One region of the Undibacterium sp. RTI2.2 genome, then DNA from elsewhere that is predicted to be linked to it. Evidence: predicted binding sites of a transcription regulator. Region 1 holds the regulator's gene; each other region holds the start of a gene.
What was found. The regulator HrcA, encoded in region 1, represses chaperone genes, less so after heat shock. The targets are predictions, from matches to a motif close to TTAGCACTCNNNNNNNNNGAGTGCTAA.

Region 1 (8,240 bases):
CCCAATAACGCTGGCGGCTGATGCCCCAATCGCGCAAACGCCAGGTAGTTTTCTTTTCGCCTAATTCTTTGGCTGACATTAATTCGGCGACCTTGCTGACCGCCTGTCTACAGGTCAATCCATTTAGGTCAACGTTAGAGTCTCCGCTATTAATGGTCAAGCCACGTTGCTTGTCGCCATACCATTCTGCCCATGCATCGGTGGAGTAGGTTTCACCTTCTACAGCGACTACTTGTTTAATCGGCAGATTATATTTTTTCGCAAAAATAAAGTCCCGCTCGTCATGCGCAGGCACGCCCATGACCGCGCCATCGCCGTAACTCATCAACACATAGTTACCGACCCAAACTTCAACTTGCGCGCCTGTCAACGGATGCGTGACGAACAGTCCCGTTGGCTGCCCTTCTTTTTCACGCACTGCAACTTCTGCTTCGGTCGTACCGCCTTTTTTGCATTCTTCGATGAAGGCAGCGAGTCCCGGATTACTGGCAGCAGCATGAATTGCCAACGGATGTTCCGGTGCCACCGCACAAAAGGTCACGCCCATGATGGTATCGGCACGGGTCGTAAACACGTACATCTTGCCGTCCTGAATCAATGCGCCGGTGGCGTCCTTGATGTCATGTGTGAAGGCAAAACGTACACCTTCGGATTTACCTATCCAGTTTTCCTGCATCAGGCGCACGCGCTCTGGCCAGCCGGACAGGTAATTCGGATCTTCCGGATTGGCGACTGCAGACAGCAATTCTTCCGCGTAGTCGGTGATGTTCAGGTAGTAGCCTGGAATTTCGCGCTTCTCGACCAGAGCACCGGAGCGCCAGCCGCGCCCGTCGATCACCTGCTCATTTGCAAGCACGGTCTGGTCAATCGGATCCCAGTTCACTACTTGCGTACGGCGTTCGCAAATGCCAGCTTCCAGCATTTTCAGGAACAACCATTGATTCCATTTGTAATATTCAGGCGAGCAAGTCGCTACTTCGCGTGACCAGTCAATCGCCAGACCCATAGCTTGCATCTGGGTCTTCATATAGGCGATATTATCGTAAGTCCATTTGGCAGGCGGCACCTTGTTTTTGATTGCAGCGTTCTCTGCCGGCAAACCAAAAGCATCCCAGCCCATCGGCATCAGAACGTTGTAACCATTCATGCGCAATTGACGCGCCAGCATGTCGTTGATCGTGTAATTGCGCACGTGCCCCATGTGCAATTTACCTGATGGATAAGGCAGCATAGAACAAGCGTAGTACTTCCCTTTTGGGAAGCGTGGATCGTTCTCCACCGCTTTGTAAGCGTCTATTTTTTTCCAATGGGATTGCGCAGATTGCTCAATGTCGGCTGGTTTATAAACTAAGCTGTATTTTTCTTGCATGGCGGGCTATATTTTCTAAATGCGAGGGGATCTTTTGAACCTTTGATTATAACTGGTTCAGGTGGCATCCTGATTAAGGATAACGCTGTAGATTACTTTTGATCGAGTGGTTGGCCTGGCTGCTCAGTCACAAAACCAATTTTACCCAAACCTTGTTCTTGGGCTGCCGCCATCACTTGGGCAATGATCTCGTAGCGAGTTGCTTTATCGGCACGCAATTGCAATTCTGGCTGCGGTAATTTTTGTGCTGCTTTTGCTAATTTTACGTTTAAATCTTTAAAAGTAATGACCTGTTTATCCCAATATAAAACGCCTTTAGAGTCAAATGAGATGGTGATGTTGTTTGGCAATTGGGGGGCCGTATTTGATTTTGCAATAGGTAATTCAAGCTTGATAGCTTGTGTCATCAAAGGGGCGGTAATGATAAAAATTACCAGCAATACCAACATGACATCCACCATCGGTGTGACGTTGATATCGGCCATAGCAGCCGGTGTTTTTGCTGCCGAGTCACTTGCCTGATTGAATTTACCGAAGGCCATAATGCGTTGAGATTTTTATTTACTACGTTGGCAAGCTTGTGGTTAGTTTATTGCTGACGTTAGCCGAGTTACGCTCTTATCCGCGCGGACTAAGGTGTGCATGCAGATCATGCGCAAAAGCATCTAGCTCTGCCATGGTAATACGGTTCATACGGTTAAAAGCGTTATAGGCCAATACCGCAGGAATCGCCACCATCAAACCTAATGCCGTCATGATTAATGCCTCGCCGACCGGACCAGCTACTTGCGCGATCTGCACGGCACCATTATTTGCAATCGTCGTCAGCGCATGAAAAATACCCCACACCGTGCCGAGCAAACCGACAAAAGGTGCAGTCGCTCCGATGGAGGCCAAAATACTTAAGCCAGATTCCAGTTTGACCGTAACACGGTTTAATTCTTGCCGCAAAACCCGGGTAAGAATGTCGCTTGTAGCAGAATTAGTATTAAGTCCTGCGCTAGCGCGTGCTGGTTCTGTAGAGAGTTTTAGGTCCGCAGCCGCCATACTTCTTCTCGCCAGAGAAGCATAAATGTCTTCGCTATCAGCATGACTGATCAGGCTAAGCGCATCATTGATATTTGGCGCTTTCCAAAAAGACTCAACAACTGGCGCGGTTTTGCGAACGCGCCAAAACGACCAGGTTTTATAAAAAATAATGAACCAGCTGACGAGGGACATCGCCATCAAAAAATAAGCTACTGCGTGGCTTATTTCATCAACTTGGGACCAGTAATCAAAAATCATAGGACTCGTTAAAAAGATCGTCGGTTAATAAATTAAATAGTCTCTGTGTTTCCAAAATAGAACTTACGCAAAATTGTCCCGGAAACGCATCGCGACGAAGACAGTACTTTAATACGGCTAGTCGCTGCAACGCGGCTGGCGCGGTTTTGCGTAACTCCTACTAAGCTACTGAATTCAAACCCAGCACATCAAACATATCGTACAAACCAGTTTTCTTATCCGCCAAAAACCGTGCTGCGCGCAAACTGCCGTGGGCATAATTAATCCTGCTAGACGATTTATGGCTGATTTCTACCCGCTCACCAATCCCTGCGAACATCACTGTATGGTCGCCGACAATATCGCCGCCACGAATGGTGGCAAAGCCGATCGAAGAAGGGTCACGTTCGCCGGTGACACCTTCTCGTGCGAACACGCCGACTTCGTTCAAATCACGACCTAGTGTACTTGCGATGACTTCGCCCATTTTTAATGCGGTACCGGAGGGCGCATCAACTTTATGACGGTGGTGCGCTTCGATAATTTCTATATCGTAGCCCTGCGCAAAATTCTTGGCTGCCATTTCTAACAACTTCAACGTCACATTCACGCCGACACTCATGTTCGGCGCAAATACAATCGCCGTTTTTTGCGCTGCAGCGGCAATCGCTGCTTTACCTTCATCATCAAAACCCGTCGTACCAATAACCATTTTAATGCCATGTTCCGCGCAGTAAGCCAGATGCGTTAAGGTGCCTTCAGTACGGGTAAAGTCGATCAGACAATCAGCATCTGCCAAAGCCGTCGACAAATCAGACTCAATTAAAACGCCAACTGGCTTGCCTAAACTGGCACCGGCATCAGCCCCCAAAGCAGGCGATCCAGGCAAATCCAGTGCGCCGACCAGTGCAACATCATCTGCCGCAGTGATGGTCTCGATCAACATTTTACCCATGCGACCAGATGCACCGGTCACGGCGATTTTTAATACTGTCATCGGAATACCTTGATTATTTTTTCTTATCTTTATCCGTCGTCAGGATAGAAGATTCAGCTCTCACACCAATTGCAGAAGTCGTAATATTGGCTAAGTAGTCTTTTTCGTTGGGCAAATTACCACCCTCAAAACGTTGCACAGTATTGTTCTTAAAAAATACCGCCACGCGGCTGGTGAGTAATTCGCCGTTCGGCTTTAATAAACGGAACGGGTAGTCCCAGCGGTCTTCGTGGAACATATCGGTCAATAATGCCGTACCCAGCAAAAACCGGACTTGCTCACGGGTCATGCCTTCTTTAAGTTGCGATACCATTTCTTGCGAGACAAAGTTACCTTGCTGAATCGTAATCCGGTAAGGCGAGATGTAACCTAAAAATTTGGATACGCCTGTTGGCGTCGTTTTTTGTGCGCCATCAGCAGAATTGAGTTTGGCGCCGTCTTTGTTACCAGCATCCGTCACTGCGGAGTCAGTGGAACTAGGGAGCTTGGTCACTGGCGGTGTATCCACCATAGGATTGAGCATAGCGCAGCCAGAGACACCAACTACACCAAACGCCAAAGCGAGAGCAGTCAAACCTTGCGCGGTACCTCGGGATACTTCAGAAAACAACAATCGCATAAATAACCTCAATGTGATGTGCAACGGTGTACAGTTTGCAAAAAATAATTAATTCAAACAGCTTATATCAATCTTACTTACTAATTTATTACGTTTAACTTTGGCGTTACTTGGGTAGTAACTTAGGTGGCAACTTAAGTGAGAGCCTACACAAAGAACACAAATACAGCGCGAAAGAATCTTAGAATAAAGCAGCATAATGAAATCACTCACTGATGCAAGCTTGATATACGTCGATTAAAACCCCAAAAAACCACCCTGAAATTACGCCGGGATTATGCTGAGATTCGCTTTGAGTTAAGCTCTAAACCCGATATCATAAAGCAGATACACTCTTTTTGACCGAAAACATGACGAATACCACTCCCAATCTCAAATCCAGCGGCCTGAAAGCGACTTTGCCAAGGCTGAAAATTTTAGAAATTTTCCAAAGTAGCCCAGTTCGCCATCTGACAGCGGAAGATGTTTATAAAATTCTGCTGAATGAAAATATGGATGTCGGTTTAGCGACGGTATATCGGGTTTTAACCCAGTTCGAACAAGCCGGATTGTTAAATCGTAATCATTTTGAAACCGGCAAAGCCATCTTTGAACTAAACGAAGGTTCGCATCACGACCATTTGGTCTGTTTGGACTGCGGTTTGGTAGAAGAGTTCTATGACGAGCAAATTGAGAAGCAACAACATGCCGTTGCACTGGAGCGTGGCTTTACTATTGCTGAACATTCGCTAGCGATGTATGGTCATTGCACCAAACAAAATTGCGAACACAGAAATCGCAAATCATAAAAAATGAGAACACAAGTATCAGCTTCTACTGATATTTACTGATCAAATTCGTACTCAAACGTCGCTACTGGTATTTTCGCTGCTAGCATTTTGCTTACGAATTTTTTCTACTACCCCTGCCACTGCATCAATCACTCGCTGTGAATTAAAAGGTTTTACGATATAGCCGTGAATACCGGCTTTAACAGCCTCCGTCACCGTGGCTTGATCTTTATTCGCAGTCACCATCAAAATCATCGCATTTGGCAATGCTTCCTTCATTTTTGGCAATATTTCTAAGCCGCCGATTTTAGGCATAACTACATCCAATAGAATAATTTGCGGATTGAGTTTGATCGCCATTTCCAAACCCGACCCACCATCAGAAGCATCGCCAACGACGTTATAACCCTCGCTGCGCAGTACTACCCGTAAAACCTCACGAGTCATATCATTGTCGTCAACAATTAAAACAGAGATATTTTTGTTGTTCATAACAACCTCATTATTTGGAATTTGGATACTGGATATCGGCTATTGACTTAGCGCATTTGAGAGTAGCTTTGCAGTGATATCAACAATAGGAATAACACGTTCATAAGCCATACGAGTTGGCCCTATCACCCCAAGCGTGCCGACAATTTTACCGTTCACGCCATAAGGCGCAGTGACAATACTCATTTCATCCATCGGTACGAGTTGCGATTCGCCTCCGATAAAAATTTGTACCCCGGTCGCTTTACTAGACACGTCCAGCAATTGCATCAGTCCGGTTTTTTGCTCGAACATATCAAATAACTTACGCAAAGAAGTCATATTATTCGACAAGTCCTGCACATTGAGCAAATTGCGCTCGCCCGAAATCACCACCTCGTCCGACTGATCTGACATCGCATCACTGCCCGCTTCGACCGCCGCTTGCATCAGGCGCGTCATATCGTTTTGCAATTGGCGTAATTCAGTGTTGATACGTAAGCGAGCGTCTTCAAAACTCAATCCACCAAAATTTTGATTCAGATAATTCGCGGCCTGCACCAATTGCGAGGAGTTGTAATCAACATCGGTCAGCAGCAAGCGGTTATGCACTTCGCCATTGGGCGCGACCACGACCAGCAAAATCCGCTTTTCAGATAAGCGTAAAAACTCGACTTGCTGGAATGTTGATTCATGCCGCGGGGTCATGACTACACCTGCAAATTGCGATAGCGACGACAACACCTGAGCCGCGTTAGAAATAATTTTTTGTGGGGAATTAGAAAACACGCTCGCTTGCATACGCGACTCCAGCGCAGTGCCATCAAATTCCTGCACGGTCAGTAGTTTGTCCACAAACACGCGGTACCCGCGCGGGGTCGGAATCCGTCCCGCCGACGTATGCGGGCTGGCGACAAAGCCCATTTCTTCCAGATCTGCCATCACATTACGAATGGTGGCAGGAGACAACTCCAATCCAGAAATTTTTGAGAGCGCCCGCGAACCCACCGGCTGACCATCAGCGATGTAGCGTTCTACCAGAGCTTTAAGTAATGTTTGTGCGCGAATATCGAGTTGCATGTTTGTATTCTATGCGAGCGTTGTAATCAATGACATAGAAATATAAACCCATATTCGCTTGCAATGAAGCAAGACGCTTATTATTTGGTGCTTTTAATGCAATTCTCAAATTTTCCCTCGCTGCATCTTCATAATATCTGTTTACTTTGATATTTCAATTAATATAGAATTATCGAAATTAAATAGAAAATTAAACCCAGATTTTCCATTGGAACAGCGACAAGTGTGTCTTTGGCGGACTGACTGGCTAGACGCGACGACGACGCAAGCTGCATCTTGCCAGGAGGGGCAACAACGCCAGGCAGTTCGCCAAAGGTGCAATTGTCGCTGTAGCGCTCCCACTCAAATCGCGGTGGTGTTATCCCTCTGAAGACTACACGCCGTCTGCGTTTTTTGCGAAGTGGTAGCGGTCTAATGGAAAATCTGGGTTAAAACAAGGGGAATTAAATATGGAAACGAAACAAGCTGTTAGCGCCCTCGCCGCGATTGCCCAAGATTCCCGCCTGGCGATCTTCCGCTTGCTAGTCCAAAGTGGCCCCAGCGGCGTCATCGCCAGCAAAATCAGCGAACTCCTTGGCATTGCGCCATCGTCTTTATCCTTTCATCTAAAAGAGCTGATGCATGCCGGTTTGATCACGGTGCAACAAGATGGGCGATTTATGATTTACGCCGCCAATTTTACGGTGATGAATGATCTGATCAGCTTTTTGACGGAAAACTGCTGTGGCGGAAATCCTTGCTCTCCAAATGCGACCTGCGCACCGATGGATCAGCAAGTCACCGAGCGAGAGAATAATCGCGGCAGTACTGCAAACCTATGACCCAAATCTCCGCTAATAATCGGATCAAAGCGAACTTATCCCGACGTCTGGTCGCCGAAGGTCTGGGTACGGCGTTTTTGCTCGCGATTGTGATCGGCTCTGGCATCATGGCCGAACGCTTGTCCGCTGGTAATGTTGCAATCGCTCTGCTGGCGAATGCGATAGCGACCGGGGCTGGTTTAGTTGCCTTGATTTTGATGTTTGGCGCGGTATCGGGTGCGCATTTTAATCCGGTAGTCAGCCTATCCGAAGCATGGCAAAAAAATTTGCCCTCATCAGAATTGTTAGCTTATATCGCCGTTCAAATTGTGGGGGCATTTGCGGGTGTGGCAGCTGCACATTACATGTTTGATGATCCATTATTTTTTGCATCAACACATGTACGAACTGGCGCTGGCCAGTGGTGGAGTGAGTTTGTTGCGACCTTTGGTTTGATTGCCACCATCATCGGCTGCTCGCGCAGCAAGCCTAATACAACGCCATTTGCCGTTGCCGCTTACATCACAGCAGCGTATTGGTTCACCTCCTCGACCTCGTTTGCCAATCCGGCAGTGACCCTGGCGCGTGCCGCGAGCAATACCTTTGCAGGAATCAGACCGGCAGATACGCCGGGCTTTATCGCTGCTCAGTTGCTGGGGGCGGCCGCTGCAACGCTGCTATTTTGCTGGCTTTATCCAGCACCGCTGTCAGAAGTAAAAGCATAGCAAGCAAGCTTGCGCCCAACGATTTTGCTTAAATCATTCCGGCTACTCGCAATATTTTTTAAGCTAACTATTACTTAATTACTTAATCACTTAATTACCTAGGCGGACTTCCATGACGATCACGATTTATCACAATCCCAAAT
Region 2 (8,240 bases), on a different contig from region 1:
AATAAAAACAAGCTGATCGAAAATCCAACTCTGAATGCCAGAGCTTTTACCGTACGGTTACTTTTTCCCTTATCTTTCATCAAAAAAACTAATGCTGAACCCATGCTAAAGATAATCAGGAAAAAAGCGATTGCGACTAGAATTTTCATATTGTCCTGCCAATTAACCAAACCCTCATTGTAATGCTTAATTTTAATGCGCTATTTGAAAGATGAACAAGTTTAGATTTCGCTTGATTCCCTTGGTTGTCACAATCGCTCTGGTTATACTTGGAGTGAGCTTGGGGCAATGGCAAAGCAGAAGAGCGTTGGAAAAAGAATTGATAGCACAGGCCCTAGAACAACGTGGGCAGATGCCTCCGTTGGTGCTTGGTACATTTGAACCAAGACTTCCAGAATCAAGCTATAGACGTGTCAGCTTAACGGGTCAGTTTGAAGCGGAGTGGCCAGTTTATTTGGATAATCGTCCTCTACACGGTGTCGCAGGATTCTATGTCGTGATGCCATTTAAAATACAGGGCACAGACAAATATGTTCTTATAGGGAGAGGATGGCAACCTCGTGATGCAAATGAACGTACCCGTATGAAGCCATTAATCACCCCAAATCAGCCGATCACCATTGAGGGCGTTTTGCTGGAAAATTTTGGACATGTCATGCAGCTAGGACAGATGGGCGGTTTGAAGCCGGGTGCTATTATTCAAAACCTGAACCCTGGAGATTTAGCTAAAAAAACTGGATGGAAAGTACAGGAGTTTGTCGTAGAACAAACTTCATTATCAGATGACGGTTTGCAACGTGATTGGCCTTTACCATCGTCTGGTTCGGATAAGCATAGAGCATATGAATTTCAATGGTACGCACTGTCCTTAATGGCAGTAATTTTTTTTGTAGTAACAGGATATCGTCGTGGAAAAAATAAATAATCAACATGCAGGTCGCTGGAAACTTTTTTTGGTCTTAGCTGTTTGTGCTGCACCAATGCTACTGTCGTATTTGTTTTATTTTGTGATCAAACCAGAAGGTCGGACTAATTACGGCGCAATTCTCGATCCTCGTCTTTATCCTATTCCAAAGTTGGATAGCGTCTTGCTGGGCGGTGAATCAAAGGAATTGAGTGCTTACAAAGGTAAGTGGTTAATGCTGCAAATTGATAGTGGCTCTTGTGCTACTGCATGCCAAAAAAAGATGTACGACATGCGTCAGCTGCGTCTGGCGCAAGGCAAAGAAATGGATAGGATGGAAAGAGTTTGGTTGATTACGGATGATCAACCGATTGATACTGTGTTGATCCGCGAATATGATGGAACGCACATGCTGAAAGTATCTGCAGACAAGTTAAAAAAATGGCTGCCTGTCGATGCAAATACACAAATTAGCGATCATATTTATATGATTGACCCTCTGGGTAATCTGATGATGCGCTTTCCTAAAGATGCTGATCCCAATAAGATAAAAAAAGACATCAGTAAATTATTGCGCGCTTCTGCCATCGGTTAGATCAGATTATGTGGATACAATTACTCATCACTGGCTTACTCATAGCGGTTTTGCCATTAAGTCTGGTTTGGGTGTCAGCCGATCAAAATAAATATCGCAAGTTAATTGCTGTTACTTTATTTCTGACTTTTGATCTGATTATGTTTGGGGCGTTTACCAGACTCACTGATTCTGGCTTGGGTTGTCCTGATTGGCCGGGTTGTTATGGCGAGGCTAACCCATTTCAGTCGCATAGTGCAATTCAGGCTGCCCAAACGGCAATGCCGCATGGCCCTGTAACGGTCACTAAAGCCTGGATCGAGATGATTCATCGCTACCTTGCGATGAGTGTGGGTGTCCTGATTTTGGCTCAGATGATTATCGCCTGGTGGCATCGTAAAAGTACAAAAAACTCGGTCTTTTTGCCTACGGTTTTATTACTGCTGGTTTGCGTGCAAGGTGCGTTTGGCGCCTGGACGGTGACACTTAAATTGCAGCCCATTATCGTGACCACACATTTGTTGTTGGCAATGGGCTTGCTCGCTATGCTGGCATACTTGCATGCACAACAAAGTCATGCCTTGCAAGCTGTATCGAGGGAGAGCAATGCCAGCGTGATTAATGCAAGTATGAGCCCAATCATATTGCCAGCAACTGTTGCATTGATTTTCGTTGTGATGCAAATTGCTTTGGGAGGATGGGTTAGTACTAACTACGCTGCACTAGCCTGTCAAGATTACCCTTCGTGTAATGGACAGATAATACCTGATATGGATTTTAACCACGGATTCTCTCTGTGGCGCAAATTAGGTCAAACCATGGCAGGTGATTATTTACCGTTTCAGGCACTGGTTGCTGTACATTGGGTGCATAGGAATTTTGCTCTGCTGGTCATTGCGGTCGTTGCTTGGGTTGGATATAAAGCCAGTAAAACCAAGGGCTTGTCGTCCTTGGGCAAAAAGATATTGCTGGTGATTACCATACAATTTTTGAGTGGTGTATCTACAGTCTACTTTTCCTGGCCGCTTTTTATTGCGGTTTTGCATAACGGTGGAGCTGCGCTGCTGTTGCTATTGCTGACCATGTTAAACTACCGCGCCAGGCATTTGAAAAACGTCTAAGTTATATGTGCCTGAAATCGGCCTGACATCGTGTATGTCCCCTCTCTTTAGTTCAATATGACGTCACTTAGTATTCCCTCTAACCGATACGCCCAGTACTGGGCTTTGACCAAGCCTCGTGTGACGCAATTGGCCGTTTTTTGTGCGGTGATTGGTATGTTTTTGGCGACGCCTGATCTGCCTGACTGGCGCTTGGTGGTCGCTGCTACGATCGGTATCTGGTTGTTGGCTGGTGCTGCATTCGCCATTAATTGTCTGGTTGAACGTGAGATAGATTCTCGCATGGCGCGTACCGCTCGCCGCGCATCGGCACAGGGTGAAATCGGGCCGATGCAGATTTTGATTTTTTCTGGCGTGATTGGCGGTCTTGGTATGTGGGTTTTGTACGCGCTGGTAAATCCGCTGACGATGTGGCTCACCTTCATCACCTTTGTCGGTTATGCCGTGATTTATACGATTATTCTGAAGCCAGCCACGCCACAAAACATCGTGATTGGCGGATTATCCGGTGCGATGCCGCCGGCGCTAGGCTGGGCCGCGATTGCTAACGATGTTCCTATGCAGGCATGGCTGCTGGTATTGATTATCTTTGTCTGGACGCCACCACATTTCTGGGCTTTGGCGATGTACCGTCGCGATGATTACGCCAAATCAGGTTTGCCGATGTTGCCGATTACGCATGGTTTAGAATTTACTCGTTTCCATATCTGGCTTTATACGATTGCTTTATTCGCTACCACGATGTTGCCTTACGCGGTGCATATGAGTGGTCTTATCTATCTTGCCAGCGCAGTGATTTTGGGTGCCATTTTCTTATGGTACGCATGGCGTATTTATCGTCACTATGACGATGCCTTAGCACGTAAAACTTTTACCTTTTCGATTGTATATTTATCGCTGCTATTTGCAGCCTTATTGGTCGATCACTACATAAAATTATGACTACTATGCTGCGTTTAATCGGAATTATATTGGTGTTGTGTTTGTCTGCTTGCGATAAACCAGCACCCCAATTTATGAACACTGATCTGACGGGATTAGACTACGCCAAAGATTTTGCGCTAACAGATCACAATGGCAAAGCCCGCACCTTGGCCGACTTTAAAGGTAAAGCAGTAGCAATATTTTTTGGTTATACCCAGTGCCCCGATGTTTGTCCTACGACAATGGCAGAGATGGCTACGGTCATGAAGCAGCTTGGAAGTTCGTCCGATAAGGTTCAGGTCTTGTTTGTTACTATCGACCCTGAACGTGACACGCAAGCCTTGCTTGCCGCTTATGTTCCTAACTTTGATTCCCGGTTTTTAGGTTTGTATGGCGATGCTGCTGCGACTGCCAAAGTAGCAAAAGAATTTAAAGTGTTCTATCAAAAAGCACCAGGTTCGACGCCAAGTTCTTACACCATGGATCACACTGCTGGTACGTATGTGTTTGACCCTGAGGGACGGATTCGTTTATTTGTACGTAACGGGCAAAGCACCGATGCTATTGTTCATGATTTGAAAATATTACTTCAATAGGACTTACGCAAAACTGCCCTAGCTGCGTAAGTCCTGTTAATAAAAAAGGCGCTCAGTTCAGAACTGAGCGCCTTTTTTTCTATGCCTTCTGTGCCGTTAGCTAGTTAAGCAAAGCTCGCTAAAGCGCCTTTCATTTTCTTCAATGCTGCACTTTCAATCTGGCGAATACGTTCTGCTGATACGCCGTATTCGCTAGCCAATTCATGCAAAGTTGCGCCTGAGCCGTCATCGTTTTTTAACCAACGAGATTCAACGATATGGCGTGAACGTGCATCTAGTTTGGATAATGCTGTTTCCAAGCCTTCGCTTTGCAGACGATCCCGCTGACGTGACTCTAGTACACGAGTCGGCTCTTCAGATTCTGTTTTCAGGTAGGCGATAGGCGCAAATTTATCATCTTCGTCATCGGTTGGCGCATCTAAAGCAATGTCGCGACCTGACAGGCGCATTTCCATCTCGATGACTTCTTCACGCTTCACGTCCAGAATTTTTGCCAGAGCGTCTACCTGTTTTGGCGACATCGAATCCAAACCCTCTTTATGGCTGCGCAGATTAAAAAACAGTTTGCGCTGTGCTTTAGTCGTCGCTACTTTGACTAAGCGCCAGTTTTTCAGGATGTATTCATGCATTTCTGCCTTGATCCAATGCATCGCGTACGACACCAGACGGACACCTTGATCTGGATCGAAGCGTTTAACGGCTTTCATCAAGCCGATATTGCCTTCCTGGATTAAGTCTGCATGTGGTAAACCATAACCTAAGTAGCCGCGAGCGATGGACACTACCAGACGCAAGTGCGACATAACCAGTTGCTGGGCAGCACTCAGGTCATTATTTTGTGTGAGACGTTTGGCGAGATCAATTTCTTGCTCATGCGTCAGCATAGGCAGACGGTTGACTGCCGAGATATAGGCGTCGATATTGCCCAGCGTGCCAGTAAAACCGAGTGCAAGCGCTGTGCTATCCGAAGTTGGCATCACAGATGTCGATGATTGATTCATTCTTCCTCCTTATTGCCGTCTATTTAGCGTGACTTTTGGGCTAAATCAGACATTTCAAGCCCTTATATTAGCACTCTCTTGGATTGAGTGCTAATACTCCAAATTTATATGCTTAAGCTAATTGATCGCTATTGAGTTTTGATTGCTTGTACGAAATAGCTATATTAATTTAGAGCAGGGAAACTTAGAAAAGTTGCAGCAGTTTTGCTTAAGTCTTGTTGAATTAAGGTTTAGCTAGCGCGTGCGAGTTGTCGGCGTACCGATAGAAAAGCACCAAATAGCCCGAGCACCACACTAGTCGCTAACAAGGCGAGGCTAGCCAACAATCCTAGCGGCACCAGGTGGAATTCCGATGCATAGAGTTTGGCGAATTCTGCAATTGCCTGATTCAGCGGACGCAGAGACACCGCAATCAGTGCCAATGCGGCGCAGCCAGCGAGCAATCCCAGTAGCGCGCCTGTGTAGTAATAGGGCCGGTGAATAAAGCTATTGGTCGCGCCAAGCAGACGGGCTATTGCAATTTCAGCCTGATGGGAGATCACTTGCAGACGCGTAGCGTTAAAAATCACCACGATCACCACCACGCTCAATGTAACCGCCAAAAATAGTAAGGATAATTGTAAAACTTGCACTAAAGCTGCCAGCCGTTTTACCCAAGCTGAATCAACTTGAACCACATCAACTCCTGGCAGACTTTTTAACTGCACTGTCAGAAACTCTACCCGGTTGGCATCTGAGTTGGATAGTGATAACACATAGGCGTCTGGTAGAGGATTTCCGCCCAGAGTCGATAAGACCTCTGCCAGGCTGGAGGTTTCTTCCATTGCCGCTAATGCTTTGTCCTTGGTCACAAAAGTGAGTTTGGCACTGACATTGGCATCTTTCAGTAGTTTTTTGATTGGCAAAGCTAATGCTATCGCGTCGGCGCGTGGTGTGTCTGGTGTCAAAAATACACTGATCTCTGGCTCAATCGAGAGCTGGGTTGAAATCGGGCGAATATTTTCGATCAGCGTTAATCCGGCAATCGGCAACGCCAAGGCAATCGCGACCACTAGAACGTTAAATAAGAAATTGCCAGGGCTGGCGCGTAGATGAGCCAACGCACTTTTTAAGCCAAACAAATGCTGACGAAACCAGACGGTCATATAATTTTTTCCTGTTGCTTCAGACTTGAGGTGTTTCTTGAGATTGGATCAATTTATGCCGCCATATAGGATGATTGCCAGGAGTCGCACAGTTGCCCATGATTTAAATAAATCACGCGGCTGGCCTGATCTAAAAACTGTTCATCATGGCTAGAGATAATACAAGTCACGCCGGCACTCTGGAAGGCTTTGAGCGCGTTGATGACTTTGTTTGCATTCTCTCTGTCCAGAAAAGCGGTAGGTTCATCTGCCAGAATGATTTGCGGGCGATTGACAATCGCACGGGCGATAGCAACCCGTTGTTGCTCGCCGCCTGACAAGGCCAGGGGCATAGCATCCGCTTTATCCGCCAAGCCTACTTTTTCTAGCGCAGTGCGGGCACGGGTTTCTGCCTCGCTGGCAGAAGCGCTGACGACGATCAGCGGCAACATGACATTTGCCAGCACGCTACGGTCTAACAGCAAGCCTTTGTCCTGCAAAATCAGACCCAGTTTGCGGCGTAGATAAGGAATGCTGCCTGACTTTAACTTGCCAATGTCTTGTCCATTCACGCTAACGGTGCCGCTGCTAGGGCGCTCAATACCCGCAATCATTTTTAATAAAGTTGATTTGCCAGCGCCTGAAGGGCCAGCCAAAAAAATCAATTCACCGGGTTTGATGGTGAGCGATATATTGCGCAAAGCGACGGCGTCGCGTGAATATTCTTTAGAAACTTGCTGAAACTCTATCATCGGCAACATCCTTGATCTGGCTAAATAAATCAATGCAAATCAATGCAAATTGGTGAAATTAATTGAGCAGAGCATCCACAAATTCCTGAGCATTAAACGGTTGCAAGTCTTCAATCTGTTCGCCCACGCCGATGAAATAAACCGGTACCGGACGGGTTTTGGCAATCGCTGCTAATACGCCACCTTTGGCGGTACCATCGAGCTTGGTAATCACTAAGCCTGTCAGTGTGAGTGCATCATCAAATGCTTTTACCTGAGTTAAGGCATTTTGCCCGGTATTGCCGTCAATGATCAATAAGACTTCTTGCGGTGCGCCATCCATGCCTTTGCCGATGACGCGCTTGATTTTTTTCAGCTCTTCCATCAAGTGCAACTGGGTCGGCAAACGACCTGCTGTATCCACCATCACAACGTCTATCCCTTTGGCACGGGCGGATGCGACTGCATCGAAGGCGACGGCCGCCGGGTCGCCAGATTCTTGCGAAATCACAGTGACGTTGTTGCGTTCGCCCCAAATCGTCAGTTGCTCACGTGCCGCTGCACGGAAGGTGTCACCCGCTGCGAGTAATACGGACTGTTGATTTTTCTGCAGATGTTTTGCCAGTTTGCCGATCGTAGTCGTTTTACCCGCGCCGTTGACGCCGCTAATCATCATCACCAAGGGTTGATGACGACCTAGCTCTAAAGGTTTTTGCAGTGGTGTCAGCAAGTCTAAAAGCAAGGTCTTGAGGGCGAGTCTGACTTGCTCGGCCTCGGTTAATTTTTCTTCCTTGACCTTTTTCTTCAAACCATCCAACAAAAATTGCGTTGCTTCTACGCCGGCGTCGGAGGTCAGTAGTGCGGTTTCTAACTCTTCATATAAGTCATCGTCGATCTTTGCGCCAACAAATAGTGTGGTCAGGTTGGACGATGTTTTCGACAGTCCTGCTTTTAAACGGCTGATCCAGGAGCGTTTTTCAGCGACAGCTTCTGTGGCTTGATCGCTGCTGGCCAAAGATTCTGGCACAGTTGATGACGCGATTGATGACGCGATTGATGAGGCTGCTTCCGCGCTGGGTAGCGCTACTGTGGTTGGCAGCGAAGCAGGTTCTTCTTTGGGTTTTTTCTTGAAAAAGCTAAACATCGAGGTTTTAATAGGGCAGAAGACGAACAGGTTAGAATGCAGCCATTCTAACAGAGCCCTATTGCCAGATTGACGAGCCTTGTGTTGTGCGGCGCTAATTTGTTGTCGATTAGCTGGTCTT
Region 3 (8,240 bases), on a different contig from region 1:
AGGCAGTTTTAAAGGACGAGTCTGATCCATCAGAATTTTGCTCATCAATTGCTTGCCCAGCAGGCGAGTAATCAAGCGTGAGATTGAGAACTCTGGCAATAACAGCCGCACCACGGTATCGGTCATCCTGATCAGTAACATACCCAAACTAAACACCATGCGCGACAGCAAAGACACCCGGCCATCAATACCAATATCTTTTGCTGTTCTGGTGCCGCATAAATAGCGTGTCATTAACACCGGAAAAGGTTTAATCAAGCGGATAGGGATGATTGCTTCCATCGTATTCATCAATGCCATACCAAGGCCGGGGCGAGGATCGGGGTCAATCGGATCTGCGCGACCACGGGCTTGCATCTGATTGAACAGGGCTTCGGCTTGTTCCATAGTCTCAGCCATTAATTCGCGTCGAATCCCTAAAATATGGCCTACCACATTCCATGTATGCAAATAGGCCAGCTCGTCTTCTTGAGCTAATCCTAAGCCCAGTGTGCGCAGGCTACGCAAAAATACATAACCAAAGGTGAGCAGGGTGTAAGCCAACTCTTCCTGATTACAAGGCAGACCGTCTTCGCCTAACTTCCAGCCATGCGAGAACAGTGCCTGGTACATATTGTTGGAGGTCTCTGGCAATGCGCCCGCGGCTAGTGGCGGTATGACGCCGGCATCATTTTGATTTTGATGATTGCCCAACGCCAGCACCAGATCGGCGGGATTGCCATGCAAAATCAAGTTACGTATGGTGGCGTGAATCAGGCGTACTTTAAGGATCTGTGCGACGCCGCTGCCGTCTGGTTTGGTCAACCCACCCGCCAACATGACAGGGAAGATCATCGCCGCAGTGGAGCGTACCCGGTACTCAGTGTGTTTCTCTAATTGTCCTGCGATATGCAACACCGCCGACAGGTCGGGTATGACATAGCATTGCGGTAGGCTAGAGCAAAAAAGCAAAGAGCACGACAACATGCCGTAGTCGATAAACAAGGTCTCGGCACGATGTATTTGCGCCAGATCTGCCCATGGTGGTAGCGCACGCCCTTCGTGCAGATAGCTTTGTAAGTTGGCGCTGATATCGGCAGGCGTGGCTGGGTTGGCAGGTGTCCAGTGATAGATGGCGGCGTTGGATTGCCATTGCTCAAATTGTTGATTGATGATGCCAATTTTTTGCCAGTGCATGGCATGTACCCGCAAAAAATCGATTTCTGTGGCCACATCCCAAGGGCCGAGAATCGCGGCAATGGTATTGTCTGCTAAGGGGTCAGCCTGATATTGGGCTTGGTCTAATTCTTCATCGCTGACTTTACTTTCCGACGGCGGCACTGGTTCTATCGTCCATTGCCACCAGCCAGCAAAGGCGCACAGCAAAGGTATGCCCATTACAAACACGGTCATGCTACGGATTTCTACAGGGTAGCCTAGCAATAACTGGAAGATCATCCCACTGGCGTATAAACCCATCGGCAACAGTGCCTCTTGTTTGCTAAACGCCACACCGGGTTTTTTAATCGCATCCCGGGTGGACAGGCGGAAGGTCAGTAAAATCATCGACGATACAAAGACCCAGCCAAAAAATCCCTGAATGGTTTCGCCAAACCACCAGCCATCAGTTTTGGTCATGATCCAGGCTTTGAGTACGAATACCATATACGGGTCTGCGCCCAGATCAAATGCAGTCACCAGCATCGCTGCTAAAAACGACATGAACAATATATTGCCGGAAGCGGAGGAAGTGTCCAGCGGTGTACGCCAGACAATCAGGTTGCTGATCACATAGCAAGAGTAGGTTAGCGCAAACCACATTAGCGGGATCACCATCGGCACATCACCTAAGCGCCAGCCCAGCACCTCGGTGTAGGTGTAGCTACCAAAAAACCAGCCATGTGATGCCCCCATTTGCTCGGCAAACCAGCCAAAACTTAGGGCAATCGCGACAAACTTGAGTGCTGCTTTGCCACCAAGCAAATGGATGGCATTGGCCCAACATATTGCAAACATGAGAACAGAGCTACAAACAATCGCAATCGTAGTGTCGTTGTGGGTGCGTAAAGCGGTAGCAATTAAAAAACCTGCGAATAGAAAGTAACTAATAGCGGGTAGATGTGCTGACAGTAATTTCATGATGGCTTTATGGTCTTTTAAGTCGGTATTGAAATAATGTCAGGACTTGTAGCAAACTGCTTTTGCGTCACTCGGTTAGCAACTTTGCTTAAGCCCTACATCTGAACACGGATGAGAATGCATTAGAGAAATCTTACGTTGTACAAGTATAAATTTCTCTGTTAAGAATATTGCTCTAAGAACATTATTTATTTTCAACAGATTGACGTTGTATTTACATAGATGGGTTGTTTTGCCTAAATAGTTTTATCCTCTTTCGATTTGCCTGGCACGGTATGGAATATCCTAAAATAAATATACTCCCCATTAATTTATAAAAAATATGCTTATTGTCCAATGATTATATGGACAATTTAAATATACCTACTATGAGTATATTTATTATTAGGTTGCTGTTGTATGGCTTCGTACCATCCTCCAACTCTGTACACAGTTAATCTTACAAAATAAAAAAAGCTCCACAGTTTTCACTGTGAAGCTTTTTTGCTTAGCTTTTGCTTAACTGATGTGGCGTATTGCACGCCACGTTCAGCGATGTTATTCCTTGCGGAATTACATCATGCCGTCCATACCACCCATGCCGCCCATACCGCCCATGCCGCCGCCCATGCCGCCAGATTTGTCATCTGGTAATTCGGCAACCAAAGCATCAGTTGTCAAGATCAGGCCAGCAACAGACGCTGCATTTTGCAAAGCAGAGCGTGTTACTTTTGCTGGATCCAGAATACCCATTTCAATCATGTCGCCATAAGTATCGTTAGCAGCGTTGAAACCGAAGTTACCTGTGCCGTTGATGATGGCGTTGACAACAACGCTTGGCTCGCCACCGGCGTTAGCAACGATTTCACGCAATGGCGCTTCGATCGCTTTCAACACCAGTTTGATACCGGCTTCTTGATCTGGATTGTCACCTTTGATGACGCCAGCAGCTTGACGTGCGCGCAACAGAGCAACACCACCGCCAGGAACAACGCCTTCTTCTACCGCTGCGCGAGTCGCGTGCAGAGCATCTTCAACGCGGGCTTTTTTCTCTTTCATTTCAACTTCAGTTGCAGCGCCAACCTTGATCACAGCAACGCCGCCTGCCAACTTGGCAACGCGTTCTTGCAGTTTTTCACGGTCGTAGTCAGAAGTTGCTTCTTCGATTTGCGCGCGGATTTGTTTTACACGTGCTTCGATACCAACAGCTTGACCAGCACCATCAATCACGGTGGTGTTTTCTTTGCCGATTTCGATACGTTTAGCTTGACCCAGATCAGCCAAAGTCGCTTTTTCTAATGTCAGACCAACTTCTTCGGCAATCACTTGGCCGCCAGTCAGGATAGCAATATCTTCCAACATCGCTTTACGACGATCACCAAAACCTGGCGCTTTAACTGCAGCAGTTTTCAGGATGCCACGGATGTTGTTGACAACCAGAGTGGCCAATGCTTCGCCATCGACGTCTTCTGCGATGATCAGCAATGGACGACCGGATTTAGCGACTTGTTCCAAGATCGGGAGCAGATCGCGGATGTTCGAGATTTTTTTGTCGAACAACAGGATGAACGGATTTTCCAGAATCACGGATTGTTTTTCTGGGTTGTTGATGAAGTACGGTGACAGGTAGCCACGGTCAAACTGCATACCTTCAACGATGTCCAGCTCATTGTCCAAAGATTTGCCATCTTCAACAGTGATCACGCCTTCTTTGCCGACTTTGTCCATTGCTTTTGCAATGATGTCGCCGATGTTTGCATCGGAGTTAGCAGAGATCGAACCAACTTGAGCGATTTCTTTGTTGGTTGTAGTTGGCTTGGACAACACTTTGATTTCAGCAACGATGGCTGTAACCGCTTTGTCGATACCGCGCTTCAGATCAGTTGGGTTGAAACCAGCAGCGACGTATTTGAAACCTTCGCGAACAATCGCTTGTGCCAATACAGTTGCTGTTGTTGTACCGTCACCAGCGTTGTCAGAAGTGCGTGAAGCAACTTCTTTCACGAGCTGCGCGCCCATGTTTTCTAATCTGTCTTTGAGTTCGATTTCTTTAGCGACTGAAACACCATCTTTAGTCACTGTAGGTGCGCCGAAAGAGCGTTCCAGGACAACGTTACGACCTTTAGGGCCCAGTGTTACTTTAACTGCGTTAGCGAGGATGTTAACGCCATTGACGATCTTAGCGCGTGCATCATCGCCGAAAATTACTTGTTTAGCTGCCATGTTAAATCTCCAGAATCTTGAATGGAATATTGTTTTCAGCCTGCATTACATCGTAAATAACAGACTGAATCACAAAAAATGAATTACTTCTGAACGACTGCGAAAACGTCTTCTTCGCGCATTACCAGAACTTCATTGCCGTCAACTTTAACTGCTTGACCAGAATATTTGCCAAACAGGACGCGGTCGCCCACTTTGACTTCTAATGGACGTACTTTGCCGTCGTCGAGTTGTTTGCCGTTACCAACCGCCAAAACTTCACCTTGATCTGGTTTTTCAGCCGCCGCGTCAGGCAATACGATGCCAGATGCTGTTTTTGTTTCTTGATCCAGACGCTTGACGATAATGCGGTCGTGCAGGGGACGAAGGTTCATACAAACTCCTTGTGATTAGCTAAAAATAGCAATGGTTTTACAAAATAATGTAAGACACTGTGCTGCGATGCTCTGCAACGTTGCCGGTGTCTCACGGACAAAGATGATATTTAAATAATAGTTGCTACAAAAATAAGTACAGGCCAGAGATTGTTAGCACTCTCTCCCGACGAGTGCTAATTATATGGGCGGAAGACACCTATTTCAAGGCTGATTGAGGTGAAATATTAAAAATACTTTAATAATCAGATGCTTATCGATGATGAAGTTATGTTGAATTTTCTTTTAATTTTGATTTGGAATCAAAAAGTCATCAAAAATATCCGTTTAGCGCGACTCTACATGGTGCAAAAAGAAAATCGACAACGATGAAAAAAATCGGGATAGCGAATCTATTCGATTACGCTACCCCGATTATATTTATGCTGTGATTACCGCAGGATGATTACGCTAATTTAAACGGCAATTCGCGTAAGCGTTTGCCAGTCGCTTTAGCAATCGCATTTGCAAAAGCCGGCGCCAGCGGAGGCAATCCAGGTTCCCCCATACCGGTCGGCGCATCTGCACTTGGTACGATATGGACGCTGACTTTTGGCATTTCTGTAATTCGTGGTACGACATAATCACCGAAATTACTTTGTTCCACCACGCCATCTTTTAGAGTGATCGCCGCACCCGGCAAGCACATCGATAAACCCATCAATGCACCGCCTTGGACCTGAGCTTCGATACTCTTAGGATTAACGGCAAGATTGCAATGGATGCCTGCTGTGACGCTATGTAGTGTTGGTGTGCCATCTTTAACCGAGGCTTCTACGACATAGGCCACGACCGTCTGGAAGGATTCATGCACGGCAACGCCCCAGGCATGGCCTTTGGCTAAGGTTTTTTTACCATAGCCCGACTGAGCGACGGCTAATTGTAAGGCGGCTTTATGACGCGGATGCTGATCGCCGATCAGGCTTAAACGATAAGCGACCGGATCTTGCTTGGTCATTGTTGCAATCTCGTCGAGCAAGGTCTCCATCACGAAAGCGGTATGAGTAGAGCCGACGCTGCGCCACCACAATACCGGCACATTGACTTTGGGATGATGTACTGACAGACGCATAGGAATTTCGTATGGCTCTTTCATCCCTTCCAGTGCGGTGGAGTCAATCCCGTCTTTGACCATCATGGCTTCAAACGGTGTGCCTGCCAGAATCGATTGTCCTACGACCACATGATCCCAACCGGCGATTTTACCCTTGGCATCAAAACCGATTTGTGCCCGATGCACATGCATAGGCCGGTAGTAACCGCCTTTGACATCATCTTCACGACTCCACAACGTGCGAACCGGCGCGGTCAATCCTGCGGTCTTGGCGGCTTTGGCAACTGTGCATGCTTCCGCCACAAAATCGCTGGTTGGCACGGCGCGGCGACCAAATCCACCACCTGCCATTTGTACATTGACCTTGAGGTTTTGCGGTGGGATTCCCAAGACTTTTGACGCTGCAAGACCGTCTATGCCTGGCATTTGTGTTCCTACCCATAGTTCCGCTTTATCACAATTGATCGCGACGGTGCAATTGAGTGGCTCCATCGGCGTGTGTGCTAAAAATGGGAAGACGAATTCAGCATCGATCTTCATAGGCGCTGCCGCCATACTTGAAATATCGTCGTTAAATTTCAGCTTACCAGTTTGTTTCGACAGCTCTTTGTAGCTCACCAATAATTGCGCACTATCTGCTTTTTCAACAGCTGAGTTATCCCATTGGATTTTGAGCGCGTCACGGGCTTGCTTGGCAGACCAGTAGCCATCGGCAATCACGGCAATACCTTCGCCGCCGCGATCAACCGGGATGCGGATAACGGCCTTCACGCCGCGCATTGCTTTGGCGGCGGTATCGTCAACACTGGCAATTTTGGCGCCGAATACTGGAGGACGGGCAACCACCGCTGTCAACATGCCGGGCAGATGGGTGTCGATCCCGTATTGTTGCGAACCGGTCGACTTCGCTCTGGCATCGAGGCGACCTGTAGGTTTACCGATCAGGCGAAAATTCTTCGGATCTTTGAGCGTCACATTTTCTGGTACAGGCTGGCTCATTGCTGCTTCTGCCAGTTCACCGTAACTTAGCTTTTTACCGCCCGGACCGATCACGATGCCGTTTTGTGTTTTTAAACTGCTGGCATCTACATTCCATTGCTTCGCTGCTGCAGCGACCAGCATGGCGCGTGTCCGCGCGCCTAGTTCGCGGTACTGTGTGTAAGAATTTTTGATCGAACTGGAGCCGCCCGTTAAATGAATCCCAAACACAGGATCAACATAAGCGGGGTTGCTATCGCCATGCACACTCTTGACTTTGCTCCAGTCGGCATCCAGCTCTTCTGCCAGTATCAGCGGTAAACCAGTCTGCACACCTTGTTCAAAATCGAGCCGATTGATGGTGATCGTAGTCGTACCATCTTTATCAATCCGGACAAACGCCGCTGGTTGTTCGATTGCTTTCAGTCCGCTGGCTTTCGCTGCAGCCGGATCTTGGCTGTTTTGTGCGTTGCCGATGAGCGGATAGACGCCGAGAGCAAAACCACTGATCGTGGCAACTTTTAAAAAGCGGCGACGTGGCAGATCAGCGTGTGCGCTGATCGCATTGTTTGCGCCGGACTCTTGCTCGAACATAGCTTGCAATTGTTTTGGTAATTCATTACTGATATCAAAATGCATGATCGTCTCCTGGTTCAGGCAAGGTGGGTGGCTGCATCATGGATTGCAGCGCGGATACGGACATAGGTTCCGCAACGGCAGATATTGCCCGCCATTGCGGCATCAATATCGGCATCGCTCGGTTTTTTATTCGACTTCAGAAGCGCCGTCGCGCTCATGATCTGTCCGCTTTGGCAGTAGCCACACTGCGCTACGTCGTGCTTGACCCAGGCGTCTTGCACTACCTTGCCAACTTTGTCGCCGGACATGGCTTCGATCGTCGTGATCTTTTGTCCTGCCACGGCAGAAATCGGCGTGACGCAAGAACGCGTAGCTTGCCCGTTGATATGCACGGTGCAGGCGCCGCACAAAGCCTGACCGCAGCCAAACTTGGTACCAGTCAGACCCAACGAATCGCGTAAGGCCCACAACACCGGCGTACTGGGATCGGCATCGAGAGTATGTTCTTTGTTATTGATATTGAGAGAGGTCATGGCTTGCTTCTCCATTAGGTTGATATCGGGGGAGTTGTACGGAGGCGACAGATAAAAGGCACGCTGCCAAGTACAAAAGGCTGGCTACGTCGTTGATGAACCGACGCTTATTTTGAGCTAGTTTAGGAATCTTTGCTGATGATATTAAGAAAGTTGATACTACGTGACTTACGGACTTGCCTTCGTGCTGATCTGACCCAAAAACGTTCCTGCTAATTTGTAACAAATGAAGACTTCCGTAAGCAGGCTTGACGAGTTTTATCGCATATTTGTTATTTCTTCTTAACATAATCAAGCAATCACCGATGAGAGTGCATTTGCGCTTGTCTAGCAGTTACTAAAAACGGTGTGACATCTACTTAC

Region 2: the regulator HrcA is predicted to act here: its motif matches at 5,188-5,214, upstream of rpoH (RNA polymerase sigma factor RpoH).
Region 3: the regulator HrcA is predicted to act here: its motif matches at 4,848-4,874, upstream of groES (co-chaperone GroES).

Annotation. Positions count from the first base shown of each region.
Region 1 is NZ_JASJXN010000012.1:29,188-37,427, forward strand. It holds gene leuS (leucine--tRNA ligase) at 1-1,369, opposite strand, end outside; gene QN395_RS08525 (biopolymer transporter ExbD) at 1,462-1,911, opposite strand; gene QN395_RS08530 (MotA/TolQ/ExbB proton channel family protein) at 1,988-2,656, opposite strand; gene dapB (4-hydroxy-tetrahydrodipicolinate reductase) at 2,817-3,632, opposite strand; gene QN395_RS08540 (outer membrane protein assembly factor BamE) at 3,646-4,251, opposite strand; gene fur (ferric iron uptake transcriptional regulator) at 4,602-5,039, shown strand; gene QN395_RS08550 (response regulator) at 5,094-5,513, opposite strand; gene hrcA (heat-inducible transcriptional repressor HrcA) at 5,553-6,572, opposite strand; gene QN395_RS08560 (metalloregulator ArsR/SmtB family transcription factor) at 7,022-7,393, shown strand; gene QN395_RS08565 (MIP/aquaporin family protein) at 7,390-8,097, shown strand; gene arsC (arsenate reductase (glutaredoxin)) at 8,210-8,240, shown strand, end outside.
Region 2 is NZ_JASJXN010000033.1:22,571-30,810, forward strand. It holds gene QN395_RS16085 (twin transmembrane helix small protein) at 1-149, opposite strand, end outside; gene QN395_RS16090 (SURF1 family protein) at 212-925, shown strand; gene QN395_RS16095 (cytochrome C oxidase subunit I) at 981-1,499, shown strand; gene QN395_RS16100 (COX15/CtaA family protein) at 1,508-2,599, shown strand; gene cyoE (heme o synthase) at 2,657-3,541, shown strand; gene QN395_RS16110 (SCO family protein) at 3,547-4,119, shown strand; gene rpoH (RNA polymerase sigma factor RpoH) at 4,224-5,120, opposite strand; gene QN395_RS16120 (cell division protein FtsX) at 5,351-6,265, opposite strand; gene QN395_RS16125 (cell division ATP-binding protein FtsE) at 6,319-6,996, opposite strand; gene ftsY (signal recognition particle-docking protein FtsY) at 7,055-8,119, opposite strand.
Region 3 is NZ_JASJXN010000015.1:48,926-57,165, forward strand. It holds gene QN395_RS10125 (carotenoid biosynthesis protein) at 1-2,118, opposite strand, end outside; gene groL (chaperonin GroEL) at 2,671-4,320, opposite strand; gene groES (co-chaperone GroES) at 4,404-4,694, opposite strand; gene QN395_RS10140 (xanthine dehydrogenase family protein molybdopterin-binding subunit) at 5,140-7,404, opposite strand; gene QN395_RS10145 ((2Fe-2S)-binding protein) at 7,419-7,877, opposite strand.